DNA from 3 places in the Parageobacillus sp. G301 genome. Region 1 is predicted to be linked to each of the others. Evidence: riboswitches for the same ligand, from Rfam matches in the RefSeq annotation. Region 1 holds a riboswitch; each other region holds the start of a gene.

Region 1 (7,094 bases):
GATACGATTCCAATAACTCAAGCAGCGCAAACGTATTTTTTGCATCTTGCCCAAACGTTGGTTCATCGAGCAGGAAAATTTGCTGTCCGCTTACGATCGAAGCAGCCACACTTAAACGACGCTTTTGTCCCATGGAAAGCTGGTATGGATGCTGATTTTGCTGTTTTCGAAGGTGGAATCTCTGCAGCAATTGTTCGACCGTTTCCGCAATTTCCGCTTCTTCTCTTTTTTCTAAACGAAGCGAATAAGCAATCTCCTCTCGTACAGAATTAGTAACAAACTGAAATTCCGGATTTTGAAAGACAAATGCAATCAAACGATGAAGCTGTTTCAACCGTTTGCTGTCTTTTCCGTATAACTCATACGTCCCGTCTGTGCGAATGAGCTTCATCAGCGCATGCAAGAGCGTACTTTTCCCGGCGCCGTTTTTGCCGGTAATGGCAATCCATTCTCCTGCGCGTACAGTCGCTTCTTCCACGCGTATTTTAACATCGCGCAGGCGATAGCCTTGAAACTCGCGAAGGCGGATAATTTCCTCTTGGCGAACATTCACTCGCTGGCGTTGCCGCTTCGCTATATATTCATCCCATACACCGGGATACCAAATTCCTTGTGAGGCAATGATATCTTTGTAATCGGAAAACACCGTTTGCGCTTTATCATCAGCAATGATCTCGCCGTTATCATTAAATAAAATAATCCGATCGACAAAATCGAGTATATGATCGATTTTATGTTCGATAATGATGACCGTTTTATCATGGGCAATTTGTTTCACCGTCCGCCAAATCGCTTCCGTTCCTTCTTCATCAATCATTGCCGTTGGTTCATCCAAAAACAGTACATCTGGATCTAACGCCAATACGGAAGCAAGGGCGAGCCGTTGCTTCATTCCTCCCGATAGCGTATGAATATCGGTATGCGGCTCTACAAAAAGACCAACTGTCTCTAGCAGCTTCTCGATCCGCTCTTTCATCTCTTCGCGCGGCACACCGATATTTTCGAGCGCAAAGGCGATTTCTTCATCGACAAACGGCATGCAAAATTGCGAATCGGGATCTTGGAAGACGTAGCCCCAATTATCGGGAAGCTGCACTCGCTCTGCTTTCATCGGAACTTCGATCGAATGCGGAATCAAGCCGGACAGCACTTGCAACAATGTTGATTTTCCGCATCCGGATGGACCGAGCAACAATACTTTTTCTCCTTCGTAAAACGTGATCGATAAATCTTTAAATAGCAATGTATCTTTTCCAGGAAATTTCAAGCGCAGCCGTTCAACAGATGCTATCGGTTTCATCGGTTCACACGCCACCTTTTCAACGATCAAGCGCGTCGTAATCTTCTTTCGAAGCCGGGCGCAACATTTGCGTCACACCAGTTTTTTCTAACGCTTTTACTAAAGAAACGGCAAAAACACCGGCAATCACCACTGCGCCAATAAAGCGGGCAATAAGGAATAATGCCAAGTTCCAAGGCGCCAGCGATTCAATATACCCTTTATAAAAATCCATCACAAGCGAACCAATCGTCGCGCCAATCGCTCCTAACGACACGACCAATGCGTCAAACCGTTTATAACGGAACGCGGCAAACACCACTTCCGCCAAAAGCCCTTGAACAACTCCGTAAATAAGCACCTCTAGCCCCCACTCTGAGCCCATAATAAATTCTCCAGAAGAAGCAGCAATTTCCGCTAACAGCGCAACACCTGGCTTGCGGATCAGCAAATATGCCACCGATGCGGCGATAAACCACATGCCGTAAATGAGTTGATCAATATGAAAACCAAATGGCTTAACAAAGTAATAGAACGGCCCCCAAATTTTATAAATGATCCCAAAAACGACAGAAATCACGATTGTCGTTAAAATATCAACGAGCTTCAATCCTTTAGTTGCTGACATGTTCTTTGATCTCCTTTCCTGCTGATGGCCATGTTTCTAGGCGATATGCCATCTCCCAAAATTCGTATTCATATTCACTGCTAATAAGAAAATGCTGTTCCATCCGTTTGCGATCGGATTCAGTGACTGCTTCCGCGATCTCATCCAAACGGGCGATTTGTTCTTCTACTAAGCTGCGAAACCATTCGGAGCTATATGTTCCAATCCATTTCTGATAGATTGGCTCTTTTGGCTTGCAGTCTTTTAGTCTCTCGCCAATCTCATAATAAAGCCAGTAGCACGGCAAAATCGCCGCAATCACATCACCTAAATGCCCTTCATACGCAGCCCGGTACATATGCGACGTATACGCGTATGCGGTCGGCGCCGGAATAAATGACGCTTTTTCTTCCTCCGTGATCCCAAGCAGACCGGCAAACGTTTCATGCAAAGATAATTCTGCTTCACATGTGCTTTGAGCATGATGCGCCATGCTCGCGATTGTCTTTGCATCTGGAGACTTCGCTGCCCCAATTGCCTGGACTCTCGCAAAATGGTGCAAATAATACTCATCTTGCATCACATAATAGCGGAAACGAGTAAGGTCTAGCGTTCCTTCCCCTAACTCTCTCACAAAAGGATGGCGAAAGCTTGCCTGCCAGATCGGATCGGCCTTTTTCCGCAATTCCATCGCAAATGACATTTTGTCTCCCCCTTTTTTATAAAAAATAAACACCACTTCCTTTACAAAAGCGTAAAGAAAGTGGTGTTGAACACTAGCCGCCGAAAAAACATAGTAAAATCCACGACTACGCCACGCCACTCCACTTCCCTACGCTGGCATTACCCAGATCAGGTGCTAAGGGTCTCAAAGGCACACTTTGATCTCAGCCTTTCTAAAGGCCCCCCTAGTGGATTGCGTACGCTATGAAATTTTCTTATTTGAGAATATCATATCACGGTGAATATCGTTGTCAACCCTTTTTTACTATTCCACGATGACCGCCGTACCGTATGCCAAAATTTCCGACGTATTCGCCATAATTGCCGCTGTAGCGACTCTTACGTCGATTACCGCATTTGCTCCTTGGCGTTTCGCCTCGTTTATCATGCGTTCAATCGCAATTTTTCTCGCTTCGTCCATCATTTCAGTATACGCCTTGATTTCTCCGCCGACAATCGTTTTCAGACCAGCCATAATGTCTTTGCCGATATGTTTTGACTGTACCGTATTTCCTTGTACAAATCCGATATACTCTTTTATTTGTTTTCCTGGTACATAGTCCGTCGTTGCGATAATCATCATAATCCCTCTTTTCTTTTCATCTATGCTTATCGTTATTCTGTTTAGAAGAAAATAGTCCTGACAAATGTCGACAAACTTGCCTGCGTTGCGTCTTTGTCCGCAATTCTGTATCATAGAAAAAGCAAACGACTATATCATAATGGAGTGGAGAACGTGGCAAACGTATTTTTAAAACGAAAGCGAAAAAAACGGCTGGAACAAGGACATCCATGGATTTTCCAAAGCGAAGTCGATTATATTGAAGGAGACTTTGAACCGGGCGATTTTGTGGACGTATATAATCATCAACGCTACTTTTTGGCAAAGGGCTATATTAACCCGAAATCGCAAATCATTGTGCGCGTTTTGACGCAAAATCCTGATGAAGAGCTAAATGAACAATTTTTTGTCGACCGAATCCGCAAAGCATGGGAGTATCGTGAGCGAATGATTCCCGGCGTTCGCTCATGCCGCGCTATTTACGGTGAAGCTGACTTTTTACCGGGGCTGATCGTCGATAAATACGAAGACGTGCTTGTCGTTCAAATTCTTTCCCTCGGGATGGAAAAACGGAAAGACTGGATTTTGCGCGGTTTGCTTGAAGTATTTAAGCCAAAAGCGATTTATTTGCGCAATGACGTGTATGTCCGCGAGCTAGAAGGGCTAGAGCAAGAAAAAGGCTTTTGGTATGGCCAGTCGGAAACGGAAGTGCTGATTGAAGAAAACGGCGTCAAATATATCGTCGACATTGAAAACGGGCAAAAGACGGGATTTTTCTTCGACCAAAGACAAAACCGCGCGGCGATTAAACCGCTCATTAACAGCGATACAACAGTGCTCGACTGTTTTACCCATACTGGCTCGTTTATGCTCAATGCGTGCTTATATGGTGCGAAACACGTCACTGCGGTCGATATTTCCGAACACGCCATTGAAACAGCAAAACGCAACGCCGCACTCAATGGCTTTACCAACGTCGATTTTGTCGTCGCCAATGCATTCGATTATTTGCGCGAAGCGGTTCGCGATGGAAAGAAATGGGACGTTGTCATCATTGACCCGCCGGCGTTTGCGAAATCAGCTCAAGCCGTTCCGAAAGCGCTGCGCGGCTATAAAGACATTAACTTAAACGGCTTAAAGCTTGTCAAAGATGGCGGCTTTTTCGTCACAGCGAGCTGCTCGTACCATGTTCACGCTGATTTGTTCCAAGCGATGATCGAAGAAGCGGCGTTTGATGCGAAGAAAATTTTGCGGCAAGTGTACTGGAGCGGCGCCGGCTACGATCATCCGAAGCTGCTTGCTGCCGATGAAGGCGACTATTTAAAATTTGCCATTTATGAAGTGCATTCGCGCAGATAGCTAAATGGTTCCATTTTCTAAACAAAAAAACGCTTAGGACTGTATGACAGTCCTAAGCGTTTTATTTTTTATGCAAAATATATAAGTAAAAGCTAATAGAAATCAACACGGATAGTGCGGCAGTTATATAAATGCTAGAGTAACCGAACCAATGGCCAATTTGCCCAAAAACCATCGCTCCTACTCCGACCCCTAAATCGAAAAAGGCGAAAAAGGTCGCATTTGCCATTCCTTTTCGGTTTTTTGCCGCTTTTTCCACAGACCATGCTTGCAGCGCTGGCTGCACCGTTCCAAATCCTAACCCATAAAGAATTGCTGCGGTAAACAAAATCACATTGCTTGGCAGCCAAGCCAACAATAACATTGCAATGAAAATCAGTGCAGCACCTGGTATAAACACCGCCTGATGGCCTTTTCTATCATACAACCGGCCGGCAAACGTTCTTGTTACCATTAACGCAAGCGCATATAGCAAGAAATACCATTGAATTCCTGAAATTCCTTTTTGTGCAGTATATAGCGGCAGAAATGAGGCAATTCCTCCAAATGTCACCGTAAGGAAAAATAGCAAAATTGAAGGCTCTAGCGCGCTTTTTTCATAAATATCCCACTTATTACGCGCTTGCGCTTGCGGCTGTCCGATTTTTTTATATGTAATATTCGAAGCAAACAATAGTGACGCCAAACCTAAAACGGCACAAATCAAAAAAAGATGGCGGAATGACAACATTCCGGCGAGCAATAACCCCATAGATGGCCCAAAAGCGAGCGCTAAATTCCCTGATAGTCCATAATACCCCATTCCTTCGCCTCTCCGGCTGGCAGGGATAATGTCCGTGGCAATCGTTCCGGAGGCAGTAGTCGAAAACCCCCATCCAATGCCTTGAATGACCCTCATCATAAACAACAAAAAAATGCTCGCAATAAAGCTGTACGATCCGACCGAAAGGACAAAGATCGCAAGCCCTAACAAAAATACAAAACGCCGCCCCTTTGTTTCTAACGCATGCCCGGCAAACGGCCGCACCATTAATGCCGCAAATGTGAAAATCCCGACCACTAAACCGATCAGCTGGTCATTGCCGCCAAGATGCTCGACAAACAACGGAATCGTCGGCAATGTCATTTGAAATCCAAGAAAAACAAAAAAATTAGCTAAACAAATGAGTATAAAATCTTTTGTCCAAATTTTTTCCTTATTCGCATCTATGATCGTTTGACTTTGTGGTTCCCCCACCGCAAGCTCCCTCCAATCATTCATTTTAAACCGAACACTCAATACAGTTTAGTGTAACATAAATAGATAAATTTTTTATGTAAAAAGCTTATTGGAAATTTATAAAAATATGTTCAGCTTATTTTTTCGCTATCATTCATAAAGCCAATTTACCCCAATATATCCCCTTATCAAATAAGCCATATCCTGCTCGCCAGGATAACATTGACCAATCTGATATATTGCTTCTCCTTCTGTTAATAAGGCGGCGCAGCAATTTCAAGCATAAGTTTCCCATCTTATAAGATAAAAAAGCTGCCCGCCTAGGGCAGCTTTTAGTTCCATCCTTTACGTTGTCGCAACGAAGCAATTTGCGCCGTATGATGTTTGCCGTGCCATGCGTGCATGGCGATTAACACATATAAAGGGACGTTCTCTTTTGTACCTTCATGATAAAAATTCCGATGAAAATCATCGCTGCTCATTGATTCTAGTAGATGTGACCACCGCTCGTGAAGGCCTTCGAGCAATTGCAGCGATGGCTCGATATGTAGTGAACGAGCTTCTGTCGTCTTTGCCCAATCATTTTCCTCAAACGGTTTAATCGAAGGAATATCTTCCGTCAATGTCCATTTTGTGCGCAAAAACGCGTTCATGCTTGCATCGGCGATGTGATGGACAACTTGTGCAACCGTCCACCCACCATCTCGATACGGCGTGTTCAGCTGTTCTTCATTTAATCCGCTGACCGCCTCCCGCAATTTTGCTGGTATTTGGCGAATATCAGAAATCCACTGTTTCGCATCTTCTTCGCAAAACGCAGCCGGTACTTGAAATTTACCAATCGGGTAGCGAATTTCATCCATAATTTTTTTCCTCCTCTTCTTGTATATATTCTATAACCCATAAAAAAATCCTGCTTAAATATAGACAGCATATCATTACATAGCTTCTATTAAAATTACTTTCACTTATGCCGGATATAATTGCCGCAGGCGAAGTTTACAAAAGGACAGTACAAAATAATTTGACAAGCCCTGCCTGGCATGATACATTCAGTTTGAAAAAAATCAATATTCTTAAAAAATAGAAAATTATAAAATCAATAGAGCTTATGAGGGGGATGATGAAGATATGACGAGGCAAGCAATCAAGAATGCTCTCAAGGATGTTCTTGACAAAGTTTTGGATAAAGCTGTAGGCAGGGCTGGAGGCGTGCCCGGAGTGGTTGCGATGATAACTGATCGTGAGGGCAACATCTATGAAGGTGCAGCCGGGGTGCGCGAACTCGGAAAGGAAACGCCGATGACCACCGACACAGTGTTTGCTCTTTTCTCAACCACTAAGG
Region 2 (7,094 bases), 1.5 Mb from region 1:
AGAATTTTATCGCCGATTTTTTCGCGGACGATGCGCGCATCTTCATCATCCTGCCCGATATGCACACCATCGGCATCAAGAGCTAGCGCTAGTTCGACATCGTCATTGACGATAAACGGTATGCCGCGCTTTTTGCAAATATTTTGCAGCTGTCTGGCGAACTCGTATTTTTGTTCACCGACAAGCGCACCGCTCCCTTTTTCGCGAAATTGAAACAGCGTAATTCCGCCATCAATCGCTTCTGTTAATACTTCTAATGGCTGTTTTTTACAATTTGTACTTCCCATAATAAAATATACTTTCAATCGTTCTCTCATTATTTCGCTTGCAATTCGGGCCACTTTCCATTCACCTACCGCGCTTGTTTCTCCCGGTACGCCCAATGATTTGTCGGGCCGTGACCGTGGCCGATGCCTAATTCATGACTAATGGCGGCTTGAATAAACGATTTCGCTGTCTGCACTGCTTCTTGCACCGTTTTTCCTTTTGCGAGTTCTGCCGTTATCGCTGCGGCAAACGTGCATCCTGTTCCATGCGTATGTTTTGTATCGATTCGCTTGCTTGTGAAATAGAAAAATTCACTTCCGTCATATAATACATCGACCGTTTCTTCTCCATCATCGTCGTGGCCGCCTTTGATCACGACGTATTTCACTCCTAGTTCATGCAGACGTTTCGCCGCTTCCTTACGGTCCTCAATCGTTCGAATCGTATGGCCGGTTAATGCTTCCGCTTCCGGAATGTTCGGAGTAACCACCATCGAAATCGGAAGCAAATGCGTTTTTAATGCGCTTACCGCCTCTTCTTGCAATAGCGGAGCACCGCCTTTGGCAATCATGACCGGATCGACGACGAGGCGTTCCCACCCGAATTGTTTCACTTTCGAAGCAACCACTTCAATAATTTCCGCACTAAACAGCATTCCGGTTTTTACAGCATCCGCTCCTAAATCGGTTCCGACGGATTCAATTTGTTGCGCGACCGCTTCCGGCGACAATGGGTATACTCCTTGCACGCCGAGTGTATTTTGCGCCGTTACCGCTGTTAATGCGGACATCCCAAATACACGCAATTCTTGAAATGTCTTTAAATCCGCTTGAATCCCAGCACCGCCGCCGCTGTCCGAACCAGCAATCGTTAACGCTTTATATACCATGATTTTCTCTCCCTTCATTCTACTCGTTCAATGCGACCGTATCGGCTGATCTCATCCGCTCCTACGCGGAAAAGCGCGTCCAAAAAGGCGATTTGAAAGCTGCCCGGTCCTTCGTCTCCTGCATTTTTCGCAGCGATTTCCGCGGCAACTCCATAGATGACAAGCGCCGCCGCCGCCGCTTTTAACACATCCCGCTCTACAGCCGCAAATGCGCCAATAACAGATGTCAATAAGCAGCCAGTTCCGGTCACTTTCGTTAACAACGGATGCCCGTTACGAATGATATACGTCGTATTTCCATCTGTTACAACATCCTCTTTTCCTGTAATGGCGACTACTGTTTTCAGCTGCTCGGCCGCTTTTTTCGCAAGCGATACGACATCCCCGCTGCCTTCTCCCGCATCGACGCCTTTAATGGTCCACGATTCGCCGATAGTATTCGCGATTTCCGCCGCATTGCCGCGAATGACAGACAGTTGGACCGCGCTCGCAATGTTTCGCGCCGTCTCCGTGCGATACGGCGTCGCCCCGGCGCCAACCGGATCGAAAATAACAGGAACGCCAGCTTCGTTTGCCGCTTTTCCGGCAATGATCATCGCTTCCACTTCTGTTGGATTTAATGTTCCGATATTTAAGACAAGCGCCCCCGCAATTTTTGCCATATCCGCAACTTCCTCTTTCGCATACGCCATGACCGGTGAAGCACCTAACGCAAGCAGGCCGTTTGCCGTAAAATTCGTTACGACAACATTCGTAATGTTATGTACAAGCGGATTGGCTTGTCTAACCATTTGCAATGCGTTTATCGCTTCTTGGTTGTTCATTTCCCATCCTCTCCCTTTTTTGCGAATAAAAAAACACTTTGCGCGCAAGCAAAGTGTATACGGATCCCACAGTCACTTTCCCTGCGCTGGCATTACCCAAACAGGTTCGAACGGTCAACGGCGGAATTAGCCGTACTCTCAGCCTGCTTCCGCAAGCTCCCGCAAAACAATATATAGTTTTTCACAAAAGAGTCTACTCCTTCTTTTCACATATTGCAAGTAAAAATATCACATTATGAACGGTGTTTTGAAAATTCCGGCATCGTTGATCCTTCACTTAGTGAAGGAGATTGGCGCCACGGCTGCGGCATCGGCAAATTAAATAAATCAAGATCGACAATGTATCGGGGGCGCCGTTTCGTTTCTTTATAAATTTTCCCAATATATTCTCCGATCAACCCAAACGCAATAAGCTGCAAGCCGCCAAGAAACCAAATGGATGTAATAAGCGATGTCCATCCTGTTTGCGTATGGCCGGTAAATTTTAAAAGAAGAAAATATACTCCAAACAATAAGCTGACGAAAAAGGAAACAAATCCAATGAGCGAAATAATGCGAATCGGCGTAATGCTAAACGAAGTGATCCCATCAAGGGCAAACGCGATCATTTTTTTGAGCGGATATTTCGTTTTTCCTGCAAACCGCTCTTTCCGATCATAATAGATGGTTGTGGACCGAAACCCTAGTAGCGGCACGATTCCACGCAAAAACAAATTCACTTCCTCGAACCGTTCGAGCTCCTCTACCGCCCGCCGGCTCATTAACCGATAATCGGCATGGTTATAAACTAGATCGACTCCCATCGCTCTCATCAGTTTATAAAACCATTGAGCAGTATGGCGTTTAAAAAACGTATCCGTATCGCGCTTATTGCGCACCCCATACACAATTTCATATCCTTCATGAAACTTTTGGACAAAATCGTGAATGACGGAAATATCATCTTGCAAATCTGCATCGATCGAAACGATGCAATCAGAACGCGTTTTCGCAGCAAACAGCCCCGCTAACAGCGCGTTTTGATGCCCCGCATTGCGCGCAAGCTTCACCCCTTTTACTTCCGGGTAACGCAAGCTTGCTTTATAAATAATGTCCCATGTCGCATCACCGCTTCCGTCATCGACAAATAATAACGTGCTTTCAGGAGAAACAAGGCGCTCGGCAATCAGCTCCTCCCGCAGATTGCGGAGCTGGCGAATCGTTTCCGGCAATACTTCCTCTTCGTTATAACACGGCACGACAATTGTAAGCATTGGTTCGTTCATGTTAACCCCTCCTTACGGTATCACCTTGTACAAATAAATCGTCCATGCCGATTCTTTGGAATGAAACACTTTTTCAAGCGTCAGCTGATTTTGTTTTGCGTTTTCAATCGACAATGCCGAGAAAATATAACGGCCGCCCATTTCGCGAAATACATTCGTATTTAGATGTAAATGTTTAATCTTTCGTTTTGAATTCTTGTTAAACATATAATGTTTTCCTAACTCGTCGACAAAAATATAGCAACGTCCGCCCCATTCATCGAAGTATTCGCGCAGCTTTTTGTTTTTCGCCAGCTCTTTTGCAATAATTTGGCGAAACTTATGTTTATATGACAGGGGATAAAAATTGTTATACGTATCTAATGTGTAAAATCCGTTATATTGCGCGATTGCCGGGTGAATGCCGATGCTGGCGACACGATATTTGTGAACCGGCAGTCCGATGTGCTCTTTTATTTCTTGGAATTGCTTTTCCGCATAAAACTCGCGAAACGACGGCTTATTGCGATACGCAATTTCCTCGTTAAAAGCGGTGAGAACGACTAACTGAGCGGCAATCGCTGCAAAACACGCCTTTTTCCACGAATGGCCTTGCTGCCATAAAATTTTAAGGGAAATGGCAAACAGCACATAAATGACCATCGGCCGCAAAAAGTGATAGCGGGCAAAATTAAATTTATCCAGAAGATCAAAACGTTCTGTTAACGGGACCCAGCCTTTATAAAACCAAAACGCGTACCACGTCGACAGCGCAAAATTCAATACGTGTAAAAATACAAATAGCTTTTCCCGCTTCCATAACTTTTTCTTCCAAACGATATACAACGCCATCAATGTCAATGGCAAAATGATAAGTCCGTGTACCGTCATCACATGCGTATGGCCGAGAATATAGTTTTTAAAAATTAGCCGTATGACACGCCAAAGCGGCAAGCGGGCATGAAAATACTCATCACGGCTTGTCGGTTCATCAGAAAATAACAGCGAATGAACAAGGCGGTAATCCACCGCCAAATAAATGGCCGTCATGTACACAATGGCAAAGAAAAAGCGCCAATTCCATCCTTTCCCGCGAATGACGTCGACAAGCCGCCATATTCCCATCGCACTAAGAAAAAAGAAGAAGCCGAGCACGAGACTCGAATAAAACGGCAATAGCGTAAGCACAAGATAGTTTACCCACGAACGCTCGCCAGCGCGGATGTTCAGAAGCGCCCACAGCGCAAGCGGCATTCCAAGTGTGCTAAGCATCCCTGATGGCCAAAACGGTGTCAGCGCAAAAGCAAGCGACGCTCCAATGCGAATCCATACCCATTTTTCATCTGGAATAACATATTTCCTTAACAGCAAGTACATGCCGATAAACGCAAACACGCGAGTAATCGCCTGACTAAGTCCATATGCGTAAATGGATGGAAATAGCGCGTGAAGCCAAACGATTCCGCTAAATTCCGTACCGAACGCATTTCGAGGCAACCCGTTAATAATTTGCGGGATGACCGCATGAACCGAACCAAATAACTCTCCGCTCCTCGTGACGACTTTATACCATGCAATATTGGAATCTAAATTATCATGCACACGCATATGCGCATCTTCGCCAAGCAGAAAATACGGCGATACAAACAAGGCGATTGCAAGGAATGAGAAAAACAGGAGTTGCTTTTCTATTGTCGGCACCTCATCCCCCTCCCTTTTTAAAATGTCTTCCTTTATTTTCTAACGAAAAAGGAAAAATATGCATCTTTTCTATCATAGAAAAAAGGCCGCTCCAAAAAGCAGTTTTTGCTTTTTGGAAGCGGCCTTATGTTGCTGATTATGCACACACTTTCATGCTTTTACTTCTTTTTCTAATTTTTGATACTCTTCTTCTTGCAATTTCCGCCACAATAATTTTCCGCTTGATGTCATCGGCAGCGACGAACGGAATTCGACGATGCGCGGATATTTATAGGCGGCCATTTGTGTTTTGGACCATTCCATAATTTCTTCTTCTGTGATTTTGCCGACGTACTCATCTTGAAGCACAATAAATGCTTTCACCGTCTCGCCGCGGCGCGGATCAGGAACCCCGACAACGCATGCTTGCTGGACGGCTGGATGTTTATACAAAAGAGATTCGACTTCCGTCGGCCATACTTTATACCCAGACGCATTGATCATCCGCTTGACACGGTCGACAATGAAGAAATATCCGTCTTCGTCCATCCGCCCAATGTCGCCGGTGCGGAAAAACCGTTTTCCATCGATTTCAATAAACGCTTCTTCCGTTTCTTTTTCACGGCGATAATATCCCTTAAACACTTGTGGGCCGTGCACGACGATTTCGCCTGCTTCCCCGACGCCAAGCTCTTTTCCGGTCTCCGGCTCAATGATGCGGGCGTCAACGTCAAACGATGGAACGCCCAAGCATTGCAATTTCGGACGATCCGGCGGGTTGAAATGGGTATGCGAAATCGTTTCGGAAAGCCCATATCCTTCCATATATTGCACTCCTGTCAGCTTAAACAATTTTTCTCCGACCGCTTCTGGAAGCGGCGCGCCCCCGCCAGCGATGCTAGCAAGAGAAGAAATATCATATTTTGACAATGACGGATTCGCCAAAAAGTCAATAAGCATCGTGCTAATATTGACCCAATGTGTACAGCGATACATTTCAATCAAACGCGCGGCACTATCGCGATTCCAACGGGTCAACAGCACCATCGCCGCGCCCGCAAAAATTGGAAGATGCATGCTGTGGACCATTCCCGTCACATGAAAGAGCGGCAAGGTGACGAGGCAAACCGTATCGCTTGTCACGTTTGCCCAATGATAGGCGCTGACAATGTTGGCGTTTACCGTCCGGTGCGAATGAACGCACCCTTTTGGCACCCCCGTTGTTCCCGATGTATACGGCAGCACAGCAATATCATCGACATGGCCTTTATATTCTTTCGGCAGAAGATTCGCCTCTAAACAATCTGTCCAATAGTATACACGGTCATTGGCATACGCCTGCCGCGGCAATGCCACCTCGTCAGGAAGAGAAACGGGATAAGGTGCGGCGATATAATCCGAATAAGCAGCAACAATAACATGTTCTAACGTTGTGGACGAAAGCAACGGTTCTACTTTTCCAAATAATTCTTGACCGACGATTCCGACTTTCGTTTCGCAGTCTTGAATATAGAACGAAAGCTCTTCGGTTGTATTCATCGGATTAATCGGAACAACAATCGCTTCCGCACGTAAAATTGCATAGTAGGAAATGATAAATTGCGGGGAATTTTGCATGTATAAAAGCACTCTGTCACCTGGTTGGATGGAAAATTTTTGCTGCAGATAACCGCTAAGTGCGTTGGCTTGCTCCCATAATTGTTTGTAAGAATAAGAGGCGCCGTAGTAGTGGATGGCGTGTTTTTGAGGGTAACGCTTTGCTGTCGTTTCTAAATGATCGAAGATCGTCGTTTCCGGAACAGTCAGCGTTTTGCTCAACCGTTTTGGCCAATATGGAAAATGGCGATTATTCATTCGCCTCTCCTCCCTCAACAACAAATTTAGAAAGCGTTTACAAAAAAAATACGCTTCTGTTATTCTTCCTATTACTACTTGTTATACATTATTCATTAATTGACCAACCAGTTAGTATGTATATGTTTTCTTTTACCATACTACGCTCCACTGATAATATCAATAATTTTCTGAATATTGTTTGAAATAAATTCCCCGCCGCCCGCTCCCCGTAAAAGCTATTTGCTAACCAGGGCGCCAAAATAAAAGGACATCGCAATGCCGGCGTTATAGGAGGCGGCGCAGGACAGGGACGCATTCCGACATTGAAGCGACAATGACATCGGCATCGCCGTG
Region 3 (7,094 bases), on a different contig from region 1:
CGTTCCATCGAAACGGAAAGCGATAGCCGAACATATCCTTCTCCTGATGGACCAAACGCTGTTCCTGGTGTAACAATTACTCCCGCTTCTTTGAGCAATTTAGTCGCAAATTGTTCGGAAGAGTATCCTTTTAAAACAGGTATCCATAGGAAAAACGTCGCCTTCGGGGGATGAACATTTATGCCAAGCGAGCGCAAAGCTTTTACCATCATATTCATCCGCTGTTCATATATTCGATTGTTTTTTTTGACCGCTTCATGATCGCTTGTTAACGCTGCAGCCGCCGCTTTTTGGACCGGAATAAACTGGCAAGTATCAATATTGCTTTTGATGATCGACAGCGCTTTAATCATATCGCGATTCCCAACAATGTATCCGATTCGACAACCGGCCATATTGTAATTTTTCGATAACGAACCAAATTCCACCGCTACTTCTTTCGCCCCATCTACTTGCAAAATGCTTGGAGCTTTAAATCCTTGAAAAGTAACAAAAGAATAAGCTGAGTCATGAGCAATGAAAATATGATATTGTTTCGCAATCGAAATAGCTTCGGCAAACGTATCGATTTCGACAGTCGCAGCTGTTGGATTGCTGGGGTAGTTTAAAAACATTAATTTCGCATCCCGATAAATTCCTGAAGGAACGCTCGAAAAACTCGGCTTATATCCGTTTTCCGAATCAAGCGGCAAACGAACGATTTTTCCTCTTGCTAAATGTACAGCTGTGCTATAAACCGGATAGCCAGGGTCTGGAACTAATACGGTCTCCCCTGGATGAAGAATCGCTTGTAATAAATGGACAATTCCTTCCTTTGAACCGATTAATGCCAACACTTCTGTATCTGGGTCTAACTCTACGCCATATTCCCGTTTATAAAAGAGCGCAACAGCTTCTCTATACTCTCGGCACCCGGCATATGGAGAATACGTAAAATTTTTAGGATTATCCAGCTCTTCCTTTAATTTCTCCACCACAAAAGCAGGCGGCGGCAAATCGGGCGCCCCTATCCCTAAATCGATCACATCTACTCCTTTTTTCATTAGTTCTTCTTTCTTTTGCTGAAAAACAGAGAACAAATATGGCGGCATGCTTCTTATGATGTCAGAATAAACGTCCATACGTATCCCCTCACATCCATTAAATGGTCCTTTCCCTCTTACTCTATGCTTCTCATTGGCTATTTAACTCTTTTTCGAAAACGGTTGTAAAAAATCAAGAAAACAAAAACGGCCAGTATAATCACGTAATGATTAAACTGGCCGATGTCTATTTTTACAAACCGCCGGCAAAGACGGTGGAAATAGACTACGCAGTTTTATATTTAGGGGGCTCAGCTAGGCCGTATCCCCATGGAAACATATTTTAATTCCACAAATTCAAAAATGCCCTCTTTTCCTCCTTCTTTTCCTAGCCCCGATTGTTTCACACCGCCAAACGGTGCTTCCGCTACGGCTGGAAAGACGTCATTAATGCCAATAATTCCATACTCCAGCTTCTCCATGACTCGATACGCGCGATGAATCGAATCCGTAAAAATATAAGCTGCTAGCCCATATGGCGTATCATTCGCCTGACGAATCGCCTCCTCTTCCTCCTCAAACGGCTGCAGCGGCAGAAGCGGACCGAACGTCTCTTCATTCATTACTCTCATCTCTTTCGTAACGTTCACTAACAAGGTCGGTTCAAAGAAGTATCCTGGATACGGGCCATCCCATCTCTTTCCGCCGTAAACGACCGAAGCTCCTTTTTGTACAGCATCCTCTAAATGCCGCTGCACTTTTTGCACTGCCTCTTCATTAATTAGCGGCCCGATATCCGCCGTTTCTTTTGCGCCAATGTCAATCGATAAACGTCTTACTTTCTCCTTTAGTTTTTCGAGAAAATCATCCCAAATCGTTTTTTGCACATATACGCGGTTCGCACAAATACACGTTTGCCCGCAATTGCGAAACTTGCTGGCAAGCGTCATCTCGGCTGCCAAATCAAGATCGGCATCATCAAATACGATAATCGGCGCGTGGCCGCCTAGTTCTAAAGAAAGTTTTTTTACATGATCCGCGCTTCCTTTCATCAACAACTTGCCGACCTCCGTAGAACCCGTAAACGTAATAAGCCGTACATCAGGATGGTTCATCCAGCACTGTCCGATCGAAACCGCATCGCCAGTAACGAGATTGACAACTCCTTTTGGAATCCCTACTTCTTCTAATATTTTTACAATCTGATAAGCGGTTAACGGCGTTTCTGGAGCCGGTTTTAATACAACGGCGCACCCTGCCGCAAGTGCTGGTGATAGCTTTCTTGTAATCATCGAAGCCGGGAAATTCCACGGAGTAATGGCAGCGACAACGCCGATCGGCTGCGGAATGACCATTAGCCGTTTATGTTTATTGGACGAAGGAATAATTTCTCCATACAGGCGATTCGCTTCCTCGGCATACCAAAGAAAGTAACTTGCCGCTGAATCAATTTCTGCCCTTGCCTCTTTTAACGGTTTTCCTTGCTCGGCCGTCAAAATAGAAGCAAGTTCTTCTTTATGTTCCAGCATTTTTTCATACGCGGCATATAACAATTGCGACCGTTCTCTTGCAGTTTTTGCCGACCATTTTGGAAATGCTTGGCTGGCTGCGCGCACCGCTTGTTCCGCTTCCACTTCATCGCCGTATGAAACTTCCGTAATCGTTTCTAACGTGGCGGGATTTTGAACAGGAAGCGTGTTGCCATTATGTGCTTCCAACCATTGTCCATCAATAAAGATCGTTTTTGTATAATTGGGAAATTTGGTCATATATAGTTTCCCTCCAAAATAAAAATCATTTAATAGATGTTCTTTATTGTTATCCATCATGCACCATATCCCGCCGCAACCAATCAAATAAACTTTTTCATGAAATATATATAAAAAAACTTAAAAGAAATGACTAAAAACAAAAATAAAAAAGCTAATCCATTTCCCGATTTCCACCCTGCAAAACGGGAGATGGATTAGCTATATATTTGACAATCCCCTTCGCCCAATTACATATTCAATAATATAAAATCTCTATATAATGGCATTTGACACATTTTCGCATAAACGGTGTCTCAAAAAATGAATGCTGGCAATTTTTTTGAATATGGGCAATTTGCTGTTCCAATTTAAGAATTTTCTCCTTCAGTTCGGCAATTTCCTTTTGCAACTCTTGAACATTATCGATAGAGAGATGAGCCATTTTCGACAAACTCCTTCGCTTTTTGTTTCATCCCTTCTTCCCTCACCGTTTTTTGCAGCTCATGTGAAATTTTCATCGAGCAAAACTTCGGCCCGCACATCGAACAAAAGTGCGCGACTTTCGCCCCTTCCGCCGGCAATGTTTCATCATGATATTCCCGAGCTCGATCTGGATCAAGCGAAAGGTTGAACTGATCGTTCCAACGAAACTCAAAGCGCGCTTTTGATAACGCGTCATCCCGCCGTTGCGCTCCCGGGTGCCCTTTTGCTAAATCGGCCGCGTGTGCTGCGATTTTATAAGCGATCACTCCTTCGCGCACATCATCTTTATTCGGCAACCCTAAATGCTCTTTTGGCGTCACGTAACAAAGCATCGCCGTTCCGTACGCGCCAATGATCGCTGCTCCGATCGCGGATGTAATGTGGTCATATCCCGGCGCGATATCGGTCGTAAGCGGTCCTAATGTGTAAAACGGCGCACCTTTGCAAATTTCGATTTGCTTATCGACATTTTCCTTAATTTTATGCATCGGCACATGCCCTGGTCCTTCAATCATCACTTGCACATCATGCTTCCAAGCGATTTCTGTTAATTCTCCGAGCGTCTCCAATTCAGCAAACTGCGCTTCGTCATTCGCATCGGCAATCGAGCCTGGGCGCAGCCCGTCTCCAAGCGATACTGCAATATCGTACGTTTTCAAAATCTCGCATATTTCTTCAAAATGCGTGTATAAGAAGTTTTCTTCATGGTGGGCTAAACACCATTGCGCCATAATCGAGCCGCCGCGTGAAACAATGCCAGTCGTTCGGTTTACCGTCATCGGTATGTAACGAAGCAGCACCCCCGCGTGAATCGTAAAATAGTCCACCCCTTGTTCCGCTTGTTCGATGAGCGTATCACGGTAAATTTCCCACGTTAAGTCTTCAACGACGCCATTCACTTTTTCAAGCGCTTGATAAATCGGAACCGTCCCGACAGGCACAGGGGAATTGCGAATAATATATTCTCGTGTCGCATGAATGTGTTTTCCCGTCGATAAGTCCATAATCGTGTCTGCTCCCCAGCGCACCGCCCAAAGCATTTTTTCGACTTCTTCTTCAATGGATGATGTGACTGCGGAATTGCCAATATTCGCGTTAATTTTTACATGAAAACGACTCCCAATAATCATCGGTTCACTTTCCGGATGGTTAATATTCGAAGGAATAATCGCTCTGCCTGCGGCAACTTCTTGACGCACGATTTCCGGATCTATATTTTCGCGAATCGCAACAAATTCCATCTCCGGCGTAATAATCCCTCGTTTTGCGTAATGCATTTGTGTCACAGTTTTTCCTTTTTTTGCGCGCAGCGGTTTTCTCTCGAAAGGCAGAGTAATCTCTGATTGCTTCCCATTACGGAATCCGTTATCTTCCGGTTTCACTGGACGCCCCCCGTATTCTTCAACGTCGCCCCTTTCTAAAATCCAGCGTTTTCTTAGCGGCGGCAATCCTTTTTGAATGTCCGGCTGAAAATCAGGATCGGTGTAAGGACCGCTTGTGTCATAAACACGAACAGGTTCATTTTCGATGATTCCTGTTTCTGTCTTTGTTGGACTTAACGTAATTTCTCTCATCGGAACACGAATATCCGGTCTTGAACCTTCGACATACACCTTTTTACTCGCAGGAAATTGCATAAAAGATTTGATGTTTTGCATGTAACTCCTCCTAGTTACTAAAATCTATAAAAATCGACTCATCGCGATGGAACCAGGAAACATCGCTTGCCGCTCAGGAAACACCTGAGTTCCATCAGGAAGGGAATTTCCCTTGTCATTCACCCGCTGTGAAAGACACCCCGTGGATCGCTTGTCAGCGACGGCATCTGTCGTGCACCATTCCTTCCATCGGTCAGTACACGACAACGATTTTAGTAACCAGGTCTACACCTCCTTAAAATAATAGTGAGGACCTGAAGTTACACCAAAACGCGGGGCGGAGATAGGAGAATATATGCGGAAATAAAAATCGGGTTCTCTAAGAGAACCCGACGGAACGCAAATAGCGAAACGTACGCAACAAACACATACACTCCCGCTATCTACTTCCCTACGCTGGTATAACCCAGATCAGGTTCAAAGGGTCAAAGAACTTAAGCGCGTTCTTTTCTCAGTCCAAGCTATTGGACTCCCCTAGTAGATAAGCGACAAACTTATTTAATTTTTCTTAATATTAACATACTTATAAAGCAATGTAAATACGCTTCCTTATACGGTAAACCGGTTTAACATTGTTTGCATATTTTCTGCCATTTTGCTTAACGATGATGCCGATGAAGCAATTTCCTCCATCGATGCCATTTGTTCTTGTGTTGCCGCCGAAACATTCGCTGATCCAGAAGAAGTTTGTTCCACAATCTCTGTCATGTGGCCAATGGAAGCAGCCACCCGTCGCGCGTTTTCCGTCATTTGCTCGATCGCTGTGGATACTTGTTCGATTTGGGCATTGACTTCGCCGATGGATTGGCGGATTTGTTCAAACGACTGTCCAGCCGTTTGCACAACATCAAGCCCTTGCGATACTTCGCTAACTACGGTTTCCATCGATTCGATCGCTTTTTCCGTTTCTTCTTGGATATAGCCGATCAGCTGCGAAATTTGCTGTGCGGATTGAGCAGACTGTTCCGCCAATTTGCGAACTTCATCCGCCACAACGGCGAACCCTTTTCCTTGTTCTCCAGCTCTTGCCGCCTCAATCGCCGCATTTAAGGCAAGTAAATTCGTTTGCGAAGCAATTCCTGTAATCACCTGCGTAATCTGGCCGATTTCATTCGAACGCTCTCCAAGCGCTTTAATAACTTGTCCAAGTGATTGAACATGCTCATAAATAAACTGTATTTGCTCTTCCATTTGCGAAATCGACTGTTTTCCCGATTGCGCTTTTGCCGATGTTTCATTTACATTCGTAGACACGCACTTCGTATTCGCAGCCACTTGCATAAGCGTATCGGAGATGTCGTTCATCGCTAACGATGTTTCTTGCGCCGTTTTCACTTGCTGTTCCGAACTTGAGGCAATTATCTCCATTGTCGACGCAATTTGCTCCGTTGCTTTCGTCGTCTGTTCCGCAATGGCGGTTAACTGTCCGGAAAATTGCGTCATCTCATCGGAATGGCGTTGAACGTTGGCGATGACTTCTTGCCACGCTTGGGCCATTTTATTGAGCGAAACGGCAATCGGTTTTAACTGTCTCACTTCATCCATAGGAACACGCGCCGATAAATCTCCATTGGTCATCTTATCTAAATGCTGATTGATAATAGCGATCGGGGCAATAAATCGACGATAGTTTAATATCGCAGAAACGACTCCGACTACAGCCCCAAATAATATAGTCGCAACAAGCGTCCACCAAAACGCCGCGCCGCTAATGCCATTCGCCATACATACACCAAGGCCGATGAGAGCGGTGCCAGGAATGACAATGAACATCGTGCGTAAAATATAACTATGCAGCGTCAACCTTTTTCCCACCTTTTTTCTGTAATATTAAAGAATCTTACTATTAATTATATCGGATATATTCACCTCTTTTTTATATTTCTAGTATAATATTACAAAACATAAAACAAACCGTTACCCTTTTTCATTACTACTTACTCTGCTCTTTTTCAAACACATAAAATGCCTATCCGAAACGAATAGGCATTTTCCTTATTTTCCGTATAATAACAATTGCGCGATGCCAATAAAATATTCCGACTCACGAATAATATGGTTCAGCACTACTTTTGCCGTTGGATTTTTGCTCACTGCTTTGCTTTCCGTTTTTATTTGTTGACATAGTTGAATAAAATCAAGACTTTGCTGTAAGCAATGAGACACTAGCTGCAACACTT

Evidence for each region. Region 1 has a riboswitch for thiamine pyrophosphate ahead of tenA (thiaminase II). Riboswitches for the same ligand answer to the same signal wherever they lie in the genome.
Region 2: it holds a riboswitch for thiamine pyrophosphate, as region 1 does, so the genes downstream of both, thiM (hydroxyethylthiazole kinase) here and tenA (thiaminase II) in region 1, are expected to answer to the same signal.
Region 3: it holds a riboswitch for thiamine pyrophosphate, as region 1 does, so the genes downstream of both, thiC (phosphomethylpyrimidine synthase ThiC) here and tenA (thiaminase II) in region 1, are expected to answer to the same signal.

Annotation. Positions count from the first base shown of each region.
Region 1 covers NZ_BSDB01000001.1:1,598,814-1,605,907, forward strand. Annotated here, with positions in the region: gene QSJ37_RS08135 (ABC transporter ATP-binding protein) at 1-1,300, opposite strand, end outside; gene QSJ37_RS08140 (ECF transporter S component) at 1,320-1,907, opposite strand; gene tenA (thiaminase II) at 1,894-2,589, opposite strand; TPP riboswitch at 2,699-2,806, opposite strand; gene QSJ37_RS08150 (YbjQ family protein) at 2,875-3,189, opposite strand; gene QSJ37_RS08155 (class I SAM-dependent rRNA methyltransferase) at 3,346-4,530, shown strand; gene QSJ37_RS08160 (MFS transporter) at 4,592-5,791, opposite strand; gene QSJ37_RS08165 (YfiT family bacillithiol transferase) at 6,082-6,612, opposite strand; gene acmB (methyl acetate hydrolase AcmB) at 6,881-7,094, shown strand, end outside.
Region 2 covers NZ_BSDB01000001.1:123,094-130,187, reverse strand. Annotated here, with positions in the region: gene thiE (thiamine phosphate synthase) at 1-341, opposite strand, end outside; gene thiD (bifunctional hydroxymethylpyrimidine kinase/phosphomethylpyrimidine kinase) at 353-1,156, opposite strand; gene thiM (hydroxyethylthiazole kinase) at 1,171-1,980, opposite strand; TPP riboswitch at 2,042-2,153, opposite strand; gene QSJ37_RS00650 (glycosyltransferase family 2 protein) at 2,214-3,245, opposite strand; gene QSJ37_RS00645 (DUF6044 family protein) at 3,258-4,925, opposite strand; gene QSJ37_RS00640 (long-chain fatty acid--CoA ligase) at 5,076-6,758, opposite strand; gene QSJ37_RS00635 (HAD family hydrolase) at 7,026-7,094, opposite strand, start outside.
Region 3 covers NZ_BSDB01000003.1:141,238-148,331, forward strand. Annotated here, with positions in the region: gene QSJ37_RS16545 (aminotransferase class I/II-fold pyridoxal phosphate-dependent enzyme) at 1-1,121, opposite strand, end outside; gene QSJ37_RS16550 (NAD-dependent succinate-semialdehyde dehydrogenase) at 1,334-2,791, opposite strand; gene thiC (phosphomethylpyrimidine synthase ThiC) at 3,193-4,914, opposite strand; TPP riboswitch at 5,286-5,400, opposite strand; gene QSJ37_RS16560 (methyl-accepting chemotaxis protein) at 5,464-6,717, opposite strand; gene QSJ37_RS16565 (DUF2935 domain-containing protein) at 6,910-7,094, opposite strand, start outside.